2 regions of the Clostridium celatum genome follow, and region 1 is predicted to be linked to the other one. Evidence: riboswitches for the same ligand, from Rfam matches in the RefSeq annotation. Region 1 holds a riboswitch; the other holds the start of a gene.
The links. Region 1 has a riboswitch for cyclic di-GMP ahead of LPC13_RS02350 (discoidin domain-containing protein). Riboswitches for the same ligand answer to the same signal wherever they lie in the genome.
Positions count from the first base shown of each region.

Region 2: it holds a riboswitch for cyclic di-GMP, as region 1 does, so the genes downstream of both, LPC13_RS11540 (prepilin peptidase) here and LPC13_RS02350 (discoidin domain-containing protein) in region 1, are expected to answer to the same signal.

Region 1 is NZ_JAJKGM010000003.1:84,816-92,934, forward strand. It holds gene LPC13_RS02335 (amidase domain-containing protein) at 37-960, opposite strand; gene LPC13_RS02340 (LacI family DNA-binding transcriptional regulator) at 1,280-2,278, shown strand; gene LPC13_RS02345 (sucrose-specific PTS transporter subunit IIBC) at 2,664-4,040, shown strand; cyclic di-GMP riboswitch class I at 4,403-4,487, shown strand; gene LPC13_RS02350 (discoidin domain-containing protein) at 4,708-6,654, shown strand; gene LPC13_RS02355 (NPCBM/NEW2 domain-containing protein) at 6,721-8,119, shown strand, end outside.
Region 2 is NZ_JAJKGM010000027.1:36,068-44,186, forward strand. It holds partial or broken gene LPC13_RS11535 (GspE/PulE family protein) at 1-1,585, opposite strand, end outside; gene LPC13_RS11540 (prepilin peptidase) at 1,683-2,432, opposite strand; cyclic di-GMP riboswitch class II at 2,506-2,588, opposite strand; gene groL (chaperonin GroEL) at 2,775-4,403, opposite strand; gene groES (co-chaperone GroES) at 4,421-4,705, opposite strand; gene LPC13_RS11555 (4Fe-4S dicluster domain-containing protein) at 5,297-6,784, opposite strand; gene LPC13_RS11560 (thioredoxin domain-containing protein) at 7,053-7,499, opposite strand; gene LPC13_RS11565 (discoidin domain-containing protein) at 7,631-8,119, opposite strand, start outside.

The sequences.
Region 1 (8,119 bases):
GATATAATCTCATTTTTATATTGAGGCAAGAAGGTGTTAATAAGAAGATTTAATATTTTTTTCATTCCAACCAAAGTCGAATGGCATATTAACAGCATTTAAGCTATTGCAATTTATTAGAGGATAACCATTTGAATCAAAGCCAGAAATTACAGCCTTATGATCTGTAAATAGTGATTTTTCAAATCTTAAAATATCATCAACTTTCAAATTAGTAGGTGTTGAAAAGTTGCTATTTAAAGTTTTGGTATAAGGTAAGACTGTTTCAGTTAATGTAAATGTGTAATTATCTATTCCATCATCAAATACATCACAGTAGTAATCCTTATCGATTAAATATAAATCATCAAAATTTTCACTATAACTATATAGAGTTAATATATGGGGAATAGTTAGTGAAAATTCATTTTTTAATTTACCTTTATTATGAACATAAGTAAAAGTACATTGTTCATCCACATCTATTATAAATTTATTATCCTTCTGAGTGATACTATTTATAATTATAAAAGAGTTTATGGAAGTAAATAAAATACCACGCTCAATAGCCCAATCTCTTAAATAAGCAATTCTTTTAAATTCGTATATTAATGAATATCTACCATTGGAGCTAGAAGCTCTATAGTAGTTATATAAAGAAGATACATCTCCAGATAAGAAGCTGTTATTTCTTTTGGTAAAAGCTTCAGATAAAAATTTATTTATACTTTCTTCATAAGATTGTAAATTACTATTTTTAGGTAGTGAATTTTCAGTGTAATCTACAAAGGTATAAATAGAATCATTATTAGTAAGGAAAAAATTATTTTCAGTATAATCAATATAACTATGACCTTTAACAGTTCCTAGTGTATAAAAGAAATATATAAATAAAGAAATTATAAGGATATCATATATGAATACTAGAAAAAAATGTTTAAAGGTATATCTTACTTTAATATTTTTATCTTTAGAAAACATTCAATCACTCCTTGTAACTAAAACTTAAAGTAAATATGATATTAAAAACTTATAACAAATATAAGGTTTTATAAATTTAATATTTAATTAATATATATAAGGTATGGTTAGTATAGAAAATATACTAAGAAAATAATTCTAAATATAGTATTAACAATTAATAAATTTATTATTTACTAAAAATAGTAATAATATGATTGAAGTTGATTATTTAAGTATATACATTTTAAAGTTGAAATATTACAGTATATAAATTAGTATAGTATATGAATATGTTTTTAAGTGAAAACATTTAAACAATTATTAAGGAGAAGCGATAATGGCATTAAATATAATTGATATTGCAAAGTTAGCAGGGGTATCTAAATCAACAGTATCTAGATACTTAAATAATGGGTATGTTGGTGCTGAAGCTAGAGAAAAAATAAAAAAAGTGCTTGATGAAACAGGGTTTACTCCTCAGAGACAAGCAAAAGGAATGAGAACTAAAAAAACAAATTTAATAGGAGTAATAGTTCCTAAAATAAGTAGTGAAACTCCAGCAAGAGTAGTGGAGGGAATTACAGAAATTTTATCACCTAATAATTATGATATTTTAATTGCAAATACGAATCTTTCAATTGAAAAGGAATTAGAATATCTTAATATATTTAAGGCTAATCAAGTAGATGGAATTATCTTTATGGCAACTAAAGTAACTGAAAAACATATAAGTGTTATGAAAAACTTAGAAGTGCCTATTGTAGTTGTAGCTCAAGATATAGAGGGGTTTTCATCAGTATTCTTTAATGAATTTGATGCAACAAGAGATATAACAAATTGTATAATTGAAAAAGGTCATAAAAAGTTAGGCTATATTGGAGTTTATGAAGAAGATCAGGCTGTTGGTTTTGATAGACGAGAGGCATTTATAGAAACATTAAATGAAAAAAATATAGAAATAATTAATGAGAATATAAAAATAGGTGACTTTGCTGAAGAAAGTGGTTATAAATTAGCAAAGGAAATTATGGAAGGAAATAATCCACCTACTGCAATAGTTGCAGTGACTGATAATTTAGCATTAGGTGCAATAGAGTATTTAATTGATAATAATTACAGAGTTCCAGAAGATGTTGCAGTGGTTGGTATGGGAGATTCTAAAATATCAAGGGTTATTACCCCTAAACTTACAACAATTCACTATCATTATAAAACTGCAGGAAGAAAGTCGGCAGAAATAATGTTGGAATATCTTAATGAGAAAACAATACAAAAAGAAAAAATGGTAAAAAAAGTTAAAATAAATTGTTTACTAATAAAAAGAAATAGTGTATAATCAAACTGTGAAAAGGTTTTAATGATTTATATATGGGAATGTTCCTATATATAAATCATTAAAAAAATATATAGGTTAAATAGAATAATACTGAAATGTATAATGTTTATTCAAAAATTACCAAGATAAAAATTTTAAGAAAGTGTAGACTTATATAAAATAAAGTTATATAATCGTATTGAAATTAAATTATAAACAAATTTCGACAATTGACTTAGCAAAAAATGAAAACGTAATACGTTTTTTTAAGGTGAATGGGAACATTACCACAAGTTTTTTATAAGCACTGTGGGAACATTACCACTTATTGAATAAAGCCTTTATTATAAGGTAATTATAAATTTATTAAAAATTAAAAATTAAAAATTATTAGGAGGATTTTAAAATGGGGTCAAATAAGTATTTTGATGCTGCTCAAGATATTTTAAAGTATATCGGTGGGCCAGAAAACGTTGGTAGTGCTGCACATTGTGCAACAAGATTAAGATTAGTATTAAAAGATCAAAACTTAGCTAACAAAGAAGAACTAGAAAAATTAGATATTGTTAAAGGTGCCTTTTTAAATGGAGGTCAATTCCAAATAATAATAGGACAAGGGACAGTAAATAAAGTTTATGCAGAACTTATAAAAATTGCAGGAATTAAAGAAATGAGCACTGCAGAAGTTAAGCAAGAAGGTGCTAAAAAACTAAATCCAATACAAAAGTTAGCTAAGATATTATCAGATATATTTGTTCCAATTATACCAGCTATAGTTGCAGCAGGTTTATTAATGGGATTATTAGGTTTAGCAGGTAAATTTGGATTAGAGCAATACTCTAATACTTGGTGGTGGATGATGCTTGATTGGTTCAGTTCAGCAGCATTTAACTTCTTACCAATATTAGTTGCAATAAGTGCAGCAAAGGTATTTGGATGTAATCCATATTTAGCGGCTACTGTTGGGGGAATAATGATTCACCCTGCTTTACAAAATGCATGGACACAAGGTACTGGATATGAAACTATTAAAGTTTTAGGATTTATAAATATGCCATTACTTGGATATCAAGGAACAGTATTACCTATATTATTAGTTGTATTTATAATGGCATATATAGAAAAGGGTACTAGAAAGATAGTTCCAGAAATGCTTGATATATTAGTAACTCCATTAATAACAGTATTAGTAACTGGATTCTTAGCTTTAGCAGTTGTAGGGCCATTAGCCAATGTTGTTGGAGCAGCAATAAGTATATTCTTAACATTTGCAATATCTAAATTAGGTGTAATTGCTGGACTTATATTTGGAGGAGCATATTCATCAATAGTTATAACAGGAATTCATCATAGTTTCCACGCTGTAGAACTTAATCTTTTAGCTGAAACTGGTGTAAATACATTATTACCAATTTGGTCAATGGCAAATGTAGCTCAAGGGGGAGCATGTTTTGCAGCATTCTTATTAACTAAGAATAAGAAGATGAAGGCTGTAGCTCTTCCATCAGCAGTAAGTACACTATTCGGTATAACAGAAGCAGCTATATTTGGTGTTAATTTAAGATATAAGACTCCATTTATAGGAGCAGCCATTGGTGGAGCTATTGGTGGAGCTTATGTAGTAGCTATGAAAGTTGGAATGACTGCAGTTGGTGTTACTGGAATACCAGGAATAGCCATAACAAATTCTACATCAATGTTACATTATGTTATAGGAATGGTTATAGCAATAGGTGTTGCTTTTGCCGCTACTATGATAATGGGAATTAAAGAAGAAGCTTAATATTTTATAATAAAGAAGAAGTTGTTAAATTAATTTCTTCTTTTTTTATATTAAAAATATAATAGAAGTTATTGTGATTATTTATTTAATTGTATTTTCAAGTATATAAAGATAATAAGTAAATTGTATTTTTTAACAACTAGGCTTTTAAAAGTATATTATTCTAATCATAAAAGGGAAAAATACAGTGCTAAATAGAAAAAAATAAGTGAGAAATCTATTTATACTGAAATTTATGAAAGATATGCCATTTTGTAGTAAAAAGTTAAATTTTATAGTATAATCAAAAACAACAATTGCTAACTATTATTTAATAATAAATAATACATATTATAAGTGGTAGCATATTGATATTAAATTTAAAATTAAATAGGCAAATCTAAAGAAATTTAGAGACGCAAAGCTATAGGGACTAAGGAAGTATTTCTATGTCAGCCAGTTGCCAAAGAGTGCATTATACTTTTTGTTTATAAAGTTTTAAAAGGTTAATAGTATTTATAGAAAATTAAAAGTTATATTTAAATGATAACGTTTAATAATGATACCGATATTTTCTGTAAGTAAAAATTACTTTTATTAAAAGTTTATGTTTATTTTAGCTACTCTTTAGGGAGTAGCTTTTTTAATGTGCTTTTCTGGGGGAAATAATATTTCAGGGGGAAAATGAATGTTAAAAAGAAAGTTATCAACATTAATTTTAGCAACAACAATAACTAATTTAGTTGCTACACCAGTTAATGTGTTTGCAGAAACATTAACAAGAAACAATATTATTGAAACTAATGAAGTGGAGGAGGAAAATAAAACTAATAAAGCTACTATAACTAAATTTACTTTATATGGTAGTGAGTTGTTAGAGAGTTATAATGAAATTTTTAAAATGGACAACTCTAACATAAAATCTATAACTAATAATGGTGGGAAATATTCAAGTAGTACCATAGATAAGGCCATAGATGGAAACTTCCAAACTCATTGGGAAACAGGAATACCTAATAATAGTAATTTTACTAATGAAGTTATAATAACTTTAAATGAAGTAGCTACATTAAATAGAATAGTTTATGCGGCAAGACCAGATGCAGGTGGAAAAGGTTTTGCAGAGGAAGTTGAAATATATTCATCTAATACAGAGGATGGAGAAGACTTTGAACTAGTAGCTTCAGGTCAATATGATGGTTCAATAAGAGATATTGTAGAAATAAAATTTGATGCAACTGAATTTAAGAGGGTAAAATTTGTATTTAAAAAAGCAAATCAAGGATGGGCAAGTGCATCTGAATTTATGTTTTATAAAGAAGATAATATAATAGATAAAATGAATAATATATTTACTAATGATTCAAAAAATCAGTTAAGTGAAGAGTTTAATACTCTAGAAAAACTAGAAGCTTTTGATTTAGAAGCCAGCACACATCCTTTATATAGTGAAATAAGAGAAGATATTAATAATGCTAGAATAATATTAGAAGGAAAAGCATTGGAATTTACAGAGGCTAAGGTATCTAACTTTAAGTCATTTAATGATGAAAGGCTAGCTAGTTATGATGAATTATTCAAAGTGCCGTTAGAGAAAGTTACAAGTATAACAACTAATGGTGGACATTATTCCTCTAATGTTATAGCAAGAGCTATGGATGGAGATGTAAATACAAATTGGCATTCAGGTAAGCAAAATACATCTAGCCATACAAATGAAGTAGTAATAACTTTAGATGAGTTAACTACAATAGATAGAATAATGTATACAAGCCTAGTTTCAAGAGGATTTGCACAAGAATTTGAGATATATGGATCTAGAACTTCTGAGGGGGATACATTTGAGAAAATATCAGATGGGTCTACAAGTATAACAACTAAAAATACTTTACAAATAAAATTTAAAGAAACAGAAGTAAGAAGAATAAAATTTGTATATAAAAAAGGATATGAAAATTGGGCTTTAGCTTCTGAATTTGGTTTATATATGCCAGATGAATTAGATCAAAAAATAGATATATTATTTATAGATGAAAAAATGAATGAAGTTAACCCAGAGTTTGGAACAATTGAAGTTATTAATAATTTAATAGAAGAAGCTAATGGACATCCGTTTAAAGATGAATATATTGAAAAATTAAATATAGCTAAAGAGTTAGTAGAATTTGGAAAAGTTCAAAGCGGTACTGCAAATGTGTCTAAATTTGAACCATTTTATACAAACTATATAAATGAGTATGATGATGTGTATAGAGTTAAAAATTTAAGTATAAGCAACAATGGTGGACAATATTCTAGTTCAGCGATAAAGTATGCAATAGATGAAGATACAAATAGTCATTGGGAAACTGGAAATCCAAATAGTGATTCATTTAAGAATGAAGTTATATTAACTTTAGAAGATGCAGAAGTGATAAGTCGTTTAACTTATAAATCAAGAGTCAATGGTAAGGGATTTGCAGAGCAGTTTAGTATATATATATCGCCAGTAGCTTCAGGAGATAATTTCCAAAAAGTAACTGAAGGAAGTTATACAGTAACTAGTGATATGCTAGAGATACAATTTGAAGCTACTAAGGCTAAAAGAGTAAAGTTTGTATTTGATAAGGCTAATCAAAATTGGGCATCAATTTAAGATATAAGATTATATAAAGAGGATTTAGTATCTAAAAAAATAAAAACATTATTTACAAATGGGTTAATGGATATTGTTTCAGAAGAATTTAATACTATAGAAAAGTTAACAGAACTTGAAAATCAGGTTAATGAGCATCCGTTAGCACCAGTTTATTTAAAAGATATACAAATGGCTAAGGATATTATAAATGGTGCATTAGAAACTGTTAAAACTGTTGTGGCAGAACAGTATGGAGATAGAAATGCACATGCAAATAAGAATCTAAAGTTTGGATTTGGTAATAATAATCAACCTACAGGAATAGTTGCTAGAGCGGGGGAAACAATAACTGTATACGTTGATGCAGAACCAGGTGAGCCATTACCACAATTAATGTTTTCTCAACAGGAAGGAAGCTTTGCAAGTTGGGGAAGATCTGTAAGTTTACACATAGGTAAGAATGTAATAACTGTACCAGCTGTTAGTCAAAATGATGGATGGTACAATCATGATGTAACTCCAGGTGGAGCTGTATATATAGTAAATCCTTATACAGAGGAACAGCAAAGTAAAGCACCAGTTATAAGATTTGCATCAGGTTGTGAACAGTTCCCTATGATGGATAAAAATACTGATGAACAAGAATTCTTAGAACTTCTAAAGGATTATAAAGCAAGAGTTGATGCAGATAAGGTAGAAAATCCAAATGTTATGGATAGAAAAATGATAGATGTTGTAGAGGTAGTTTCAGATCATCTTGTATTTACAGGAACTGCAACAGGGGCATATGAAGCTTATATAAATCAAGGTTTTAGTCCAATGAATACTGTAAATATGTATGATGATCATATGGATATGATATTTGAATATTTAGGCATGGATGGAAGTAGTATAAAGAATGATATTAAGTATACTAGAGAGAATATAAGATTAGCTCAACCATTTGGATATATGTATGCTGCATCTGGACATATTGGTGTTCAAGGTGATGTAATGGTATCTATGTTAACTAGTGTAGGTGGCTGGGGTGTTGATCATGAAATGGGGCATAAGCTGGATATAGGAGTAAGAACTATAGGTGAGGTTACAAACAATATGATACCTCAATATTCTTCTTATTATTATAATAAGGCAAATAGAAGAATACCTTTTGAAAGTCATGTTTTTAAGAATGTTATAGCAACTAATAATAACAATTATTATAATGGTGGATACTTTGAAAACTTAGCTGTATTCTGGCAATTAGAAATGATATATCCAGGATATTGGGGAAAATTAAATAGTCAGTATAGAGAAAATAACGTAGTTTTAGATTCTGAAAATTCAGCAAATGATAAATTAAATCAGCTAGCTAAATATTCTAGTATAGCCTTAGAATTAGATTTAAGCGAGCATTTTGAAAGACATGGATTCTGGGTTTCTGATGAGACAAAAGAATTATTAAGTAAATATCCAAAACCAGATATAAAAACTTGGTATGCTA
Region 2 (8,119 bases), on a different contig from region 1:
TTTTAATTGATATATCCTTATAAACATTAGAATCTCTAGTATCATTTATTGCATCCCTATGTTCTCTTGTAATTTCCATTATTTCATGAACACCACATCTTCCTAGGTATCCAGTATTATTACAATATCCACAACCTTCACCTTTATAAAGGGTCAATTGCTTATCTTTATCTCCAATTAATATTTTTTTTTCATAAGCTGTCGCTTCATATTCAGTTTTACAGTAAGGACATATAGTTCTAACAAGTCTTTGAGCTATAATACCACTTATAGATGTTGCTACTAAATACGGTTCAATTCCCATATCAATAAGTCTAGTTATAGATGATGGAGCATCATTTGTATGAAGCGTACTCATAACTAAATGCCCAGTAATAGCTGCTTTAACTGCTATTTCTGCTGTTTCATCATCTCTAATTTCACCTATCATAACTACATCAGGGTCTTGTCTTAATATACTTCTAAGACCACTTGCAAAAGTAAGACCAGCTTTAGTATTAACATTAACTTGATTAATGCCATCTAATGTATATTCAACAGGATCTTCTATTGTAACTATATTTACATCATCTGAATTAATCTCATTTAAAATAGTATATAAAGTTGTAGACTTACCACTTCCTGTAGGTCCAGTAACAAGTACTATTCCATGAGGACTTTTTATAATTCTATCTAGCTTAGCTAAATTTTCTTCACTCATCCCCAAATTATTCATTCCAATCTTATAGCTACTTCTATCAAGTATTCTAATAACTACCTTCTCACCATTAACTACAGGTAATATAGATACACGAAGATCAACATCACTATTACCAATTCTAGTAATAATCTTGCCGTCCTGTGGAACCCTCTTTTCTGCTATATTTAAATCTGATAAAATCTTTATTCTGGTAACAAGAGGCGCTAAACTTTAAATTCCCAAAGTATTAATTTCTTGAAGTTCGCCATCTATTCTATACCTAATTCTTATATATTTTTCAAAAGGTTCTATATGTATATCTGAAGCTCTCATATCAATAGCATTTTTAAATAAAAAATCAACCATTTTTACAACAGGAGCATTCTTAACATCATCTATGCTTTCTACTACATTATTATTCTTCGATTCTAATGTTTCCCTTGATAAATCTTCTGCCGCTTTAAGTACCTTAGCACTACTATAACTAATATCAATAAATTTATTAATATCACTATTTAAAGCAATATAACATTCAACATCAAAGCTAGTAGAAATATGTACATCATCTATAGCAAATATATTAAGAGGATCTGCCATAGCTATTTTAATTTTATTTACACCATTAAATCCAAATGGTATTAGCCCATGTTTTCTACAAAGATTTTCTGTAATAAGATTTATTGCTTTCTTATCTAAATCTATAGTATTTAAATCTATCCTTGGAATTCCTGTTTGCTGCTCTATAGCCTCAATTATGTCAATCTCATTTATAAGCTTACTTTCAACCAGAATTTCACCAAGCTTTTTACCTAATATTTTTTGAGATTTTAAAGCTTCTTGAAGTTGATATAATGATATCTTTCCTGAAGCTACAAGTATATCTCCTAATCTACGTTTTTCTGCCATAGTTATTAATTCCCTTCAGTATAAAACAATTTGTTGCTAACAAAATTTATAAACATATATAATGTAAAATTTAGAACTACTTCGAATAAACTTTACATTATAATGTATTCATATATATGTTTATAATTGTATTTCCATATAAAATTGCTATAATTCCACCTATAGCTAAATATGGGCCAAAAGCTATTTCTTCTTTTTTATCTTTAGCCTTTGTAAGTAGAATTATTGTTGCAACTATTCCTCCAAGTACTACTGCTAAAAATAAAGTAACTATTATCCCCTTCACACCTAAAAATAATCCACAAATTAATGATATGTCTATATCTCCTTCACCCATACCATGAGTTAAAACTACAATAAGCCATATAATTAAAAAACCTAAAATTGCCCCTATGATATTATCGGCAGGAAAATTTTTAGTACTAATCCACTCTAAAATAATAAATATAATTCCTGATATAACTCCAAAAATAACCGTGGAATTATATACAAACTTTGTTTCAAAATCAACGAAACCTATTACTATCAACAAAGAAGCTAATAAAGAATATTTAAATAACTCTAATGAAAATCCAAATTTTAAATAAATAAGAATATATATAATACAATTCAAAATTTCAACTAATGGATATTTTATTGATATTTTTTCATTACACTTTCTACATCTACCTCGTAAAAAAATATAACTTAAAACTGGAACTAACTCTTTTGACTTAAGCTTATATCCACAACTTGTACAATGCGACTGTGGAAAAGCTATATTTTCTTCTCTAGCAATTCTATAAATACAAACATTTAAAAAGCTTCCTATACACAATCCTAATATAGCTACTAAAATCAAATACATTTCCCTCCTAAAAATACACTTTATTACTTATGTTTTATATAAAAAATGCTATATTTTAAAATCCATAAAAATTTTAAAATATAGCCGGTTGCACTATAATCTCTGTATATATAAAGTGCCCAAATAAATATATACTTCATAGATTCTATATTACTAAAATTAATGTTATTTATAATTAGTTACTTTTTATTACATAATACCGCATAATTATACTATAAAACATTTCTTTTTACAATTTTTTCTTATAAAAATAGAAGATATTAATATTTTAATACTAATATCTTCCATTTATTATGATTTATTTTTTATTTCTATTATTAAAATTTAAATATTTTCTAAATATTAATACATTCCGTCCATTCCACCCATTCCTGGTGCACCTTGCATTGGAGCTTCTTTTTGTGGAATATCTACTACTGCAGCTTCAGTTGTTAAGAATGTTGATGCAACAGATGCAGCATTTTGAAGTGCACTTCTTGTTACCTTAGTTGGATCAACTATACCAGCTTTAAGCATATTTACATATTCATCATGTAATGCATCATATCCCATTCCAACTTCAGAATTTTTAACTCTTTCAATTATTACTGAACCTTCAACACCTGCATTAGTAGCAATTTGTCTCATTGGCTCTTCTAAAGCTCTAACTATTATATTGATACCAACTTGAGTATCAGCTACTTCTGATTTTAATTCTGCAACTTTATTAATAACATTAACGTAAGCTGTTCCACCACCTGGTACTATACCTTCTTCAACAGCAGCTTTAGTTGCAGCTAAAGCATCTTCTATTCTAAGCTTTCTTTCTTTAAGCTCTGTTTCCGTAGCAGCACCAACTTTAATTACTGCAACACCACCAGCAAGCTTAGCTAACCTTTCTTGTAATTTTTCTTTATCAAATTCTGAAGTAGTTTCTTCTATTTGAATTTTTATTTGATTAACTCTATCTTTTATTGCAGAACTATCTCCTCTACCATTTACAATAGTAGTATTTTCTTTAGAAATTTTAACACTTTCAGCTTGACCAAGCATATCTAATGTAGTTTCTTTTAAATCTCTACCTAACTCTTCAGAAATTACTTGACCACCAGTTAAAATAGCTATGTCTTGAAGCATTTCTTTTCTTCTATCACCAAATCCTGGAGCTTTAACAGCAACACAATTAAATGTTCCTCTTAATTTATTAACTACTAAAGTAGCCATTGCTTCTCCTTCAATATCTTCAGCAATGATTAACAGTTTTTTACCTGATTGAACTATTTGTTCTAATACTGGTAATATTTCTTGAATATTTGATATCTTTTTATCAGTTATTAATATAAGTGGATTATCTAAAATAGCTTCCATCTTTTCTGTATCTGTAACCATATATGGAGAGATATATCCTCTATCAAACTGCATACCTTCAACTACATCTAATTCAGTACCCATTGATTTAGATTCTTCTACAGTAATAACACCCTCATTTCCTACTTTCTCCATAGCATCAGAAATTAATTTACCAATTTCATCATCAGCTGCTGATATTGCCGCAACTCTAGCTATATCTTCTTTTCCACTTACAGGCTTTGAAATTTGTAAAATCTCATTAACTGCAGTTTCTACAGCCTTTCTTATACCATTTCTAAGTAACATTGGGTTAGCCCCTGCTGTAACATTTTTTAGTCCTTCTCTTATAATAGCTTGAGCTAAAAGAGTAGCTGTTGTAGTACCATCACCAGCAACATCATTTGTCTTTGTTGCAACTTCTTTTACAAGTTGTGCTCCCATATTTTCATATGGATCTTCTAATTCTATTTCTCTCGCAATTGAAACACCATCATTAGTTATAAGTGGTGATCCAAACTTCTTATCTAAAACAACATTTCTTCCTTTAGGTCCTAAAGTTACTTTAACTGTATCAGCAAGCTTATCAACACCAACTTGCATAGCTCTTCTTGCTTCTTCACCAAATTGAATCATCTTTGCCATAATAAAATTCCTCCTAACTATTCTACTATTGCAAGAATATCATCTTGCTTTAAAATAATATATTCTTGACCGTCAACTTTTACGTCTGTTCCTGCATATTTTGAATATAATACTTTATTCCCAACAGCAACTTCCATTGGAATTCTATTCCCATCAACTACAGCTCCAGGCCCTATTGCTACAACTTCTGCTTCTTGTGGTTGCTCCTTTGCACTTCCAGTTAAAACAATACCACTTTTAGTTGTTGTTTCAGCCTCTAATTTTTTTATTACTACTCTATCACCTAATGGTTTTATATTCATAATACACCCTCCTAAAATTTAATTATTAGCACTCACCGTTATAGAGTGCTAATACCTTTATATATATAATATAATTTTAATGTTAATCTTTCAACAATTACTTTCTATATTATTACCTCTATATGGTCAAATATTACTAATTATATTAAATTATTTTCTTTTTACTTTAATTTCCATTAATTTATTAATAGATTCTCTTTATTTTATATCTTCACTATCACTCCAAATATTATCTATATATTGACTCAATTACAATATTGATTCTATTAATTCACTGAATCATTATTATTACAAATAAGTGATAATAGTATATTAATAATTATTTTAAATCTATTTTCTTACATATCAATTCTATCTATTTCTAATTTATAAATTGATATACTTAACACTATCCATATTAGGCAATATTTCTTTGTTACATAATATATATATATATTACACAAATTATAAATATGAAAATTAATAAATCTGTTAACAAAAAATTTCTATTTTCCAATTTAATATTACTCTTTTTAATAAAAGTAGGACTATATCCAATAAGCTAATGCCTCTTAATATAATCCTACTTTTTAATTATTAATTCTTACATCTTTATCTTTCTAAATTTACATCTTCAAACTCTTTAAGTGTATGATTTTTAAGTACAGCTTTAATAGTTGTTGTACTATTTATCTTAGTAAATGCACCTTTAGCTTTAAGTGGTGGTACCATGGTTCCTGCACCATTTATACACCCACCTTCACACATCATACCTTCAATAAAGTTTCCTGGCAATTTCCCCATCTTAGCAAGCGTTACAGTTTTCTTACATTCTAATCCTGAAACAGCTACCGGCTTAAATTCAACTTCTACCCCACTATCTGAAACATAGTTCTTAATAGCAGCTGTTAAACCACCTGCTGCACCAAAGCCTCTTCCAAATACAGATGCATCATTAACATTTTCCTCTTCACATTCAAATGGATTTACATCAAATGCTTCAAATAATGCAAGCAATTCTTCAAATGTTAAAACATAATCAACTGCATCAGCAATTCCAAGTCTAACTGCCTCACCTTTCTTTGCTGTACAAGGCCCAATAAATACAACCTTTGCTTCTGGATCTTTCTTTTTAATATATCTAGCTGTTGCAACCATAGGTGAAACTGTTCCTGAAATTTTAGTTGCTTCACTTTGATTAGTCTTTTCAATAAAGCTTAAAAATCCTGGACAACAAGAGTTAGTCATATACTTATCTCCTCTTTCCATCCTTTCAACAAATTCATTAGCTTCATGAACAGTTACAGCATCTGCTCCTAATGCTGCTTCTATCATATCTTCAAATCCAAGAGATTTTATAGCATTTCTTACTTTGCCATAATTCATTGTTGGTCCAAATTGCCCTGTTATTGCAGGTGCAACTACAGCATACATCTTTCTATTTCTACCAAGTCTCTTAGCTACTGGAACTATTAAACTCTTATCTGAAATTGCTCCAAACGGACATGCCCTCATACAAGAACCACAATTTACACATAATTCTTCTTTAATCATAGCTCTTCTATCATCTTCTCTAATATCTAAAGCTCCTGTTGGACACGCTCTTTTGCATGGCCTCATAACCTCTGATATAGCATCATAAGGACATGCTCTTTTACATCCACCACACTCTTTACACAATTCTTGATTAATATAGGCCCTACCATTAACAATTGTTATTGCTCCAAAATTACATGCTTCTTGACATCTATGTGCTAAACAATTTCTACATGAATCTGTTACATTAAATTTATTTATAGGACATCTATCACATGCAGCCTCAATAACATAAATAATTTGTTCATCTGGTCTAATATCTATTAAATCAGTATCAGCATTATCCCCATTTGCTAAATAACCTGCTGCAAGTTTAGCTCTTTCTAAAACTATAGCCCTTTCCTTATATACACAACATCTATATTGTGCAATATCTCCTTTTATTACTTCATAAGGAACTTTTTCTATACTTTCTAAGCTTATTCCATCAACCCTTGCAAGTCTTGCAACTTCAGTTAAAACTTCATGTTTAAGCTTTTTTAGTTGCGTCTCAAATTTAAACATTTTACCACTCCCCTCATTCTCTTCACCCACTTTAATTATACAATATTTTACCAATATTACTTTTATTTCTGAATTTTCTGAATTTTATTTTATTTAATAATTATTATTTAAATTCACTCTATATTTAAACTTATCTTCACGAGCTATTCATATAGTATATTCTAAGTAAATTTCCCTCGTTATAAGTTAATCTTTCTATCTTAAAAATTATTTATTATAAAAAAACTGGTAATTATGACAAAATAATTTAACCAGTTCAAATTAATATCTATTTCTTATCTAATTTATTCTTTACAACCCACTCTTCTAATTGCTCTTCTTCTGTAATTTCAAAAATTTCATCAATAATTTCTCCATCCTTTAAATAATACATTGATGGTACTGAATTAAAATCTTCAAATACAGTATTGATTTTCCTTCTATTATTTTGTACTTCTTCATCAGATGTTCCTTCTTTATCTAAAATAACTTCATTAATTTCTAAAGAATGATTTTCTAGATATGGAGTTAATACTTCTTTCATCTTTTTACAATCTTTACATGTTGATAATGTAAAAAGTAATATAGTTTCACTTTCTTCTTTAGCTATTGTTAAAGCCTCATCTAAATTTATCTCAGTTATTGACCCGCTAGTATTATCTCTAGTATATTGGTTACATCCAACAAAACTGAAAATCAATATTAAAGTTATTGCAATGTTAATAAATTTTTTCATAAATTTATGCCCCCTTAACTTAATATGTAATTTAAATTATTATTTTTTAGAATAAAGTCTTAAGAAACTCCCTAAGGAGTTTCTTAATTCTTAATTCTTAAGTTTTAATTCCTAAACTTTGATTTAGAATATTACTTTTTCTTCTTTTTAGACATCCCAAATCCTAAAGCAGATGTTAATGCCCCTAATAATCCAATAGCTATTCCTGAAACTCCACCTGTATTTGGTAATTTTCCAGTGCTATTTGGTTTCTTTGTATCAGTTGTTGTACCGCCATTTGTTGGGTTATTAGCTGGTGTTTTCTCAGCTTCTTTTAATCCATCCATAGCAGCTTGTAGATCATCATAAGCCTTGTTTACATCTTCTTGAGTTGCTTCTTCATTAGCCATCTTTTCTTGTGCAGTTTTTAAAGCACTCATAACATGAGCCCAAGTTTCAGAAGTATACTTATTCTTATCTAAATTTAAAGCATTATTAATTAAAGCATTTAACAATTCTTTATTTACTTCTACTATTCCTTCATCTTCAGTTTCATCTTTTTCTACTTTTACTAAAGCATCTATAGCATCTAATAATTCAGAATTTGCTTCATCAATTTGCTCTTGAGTTGCACCTTCTAA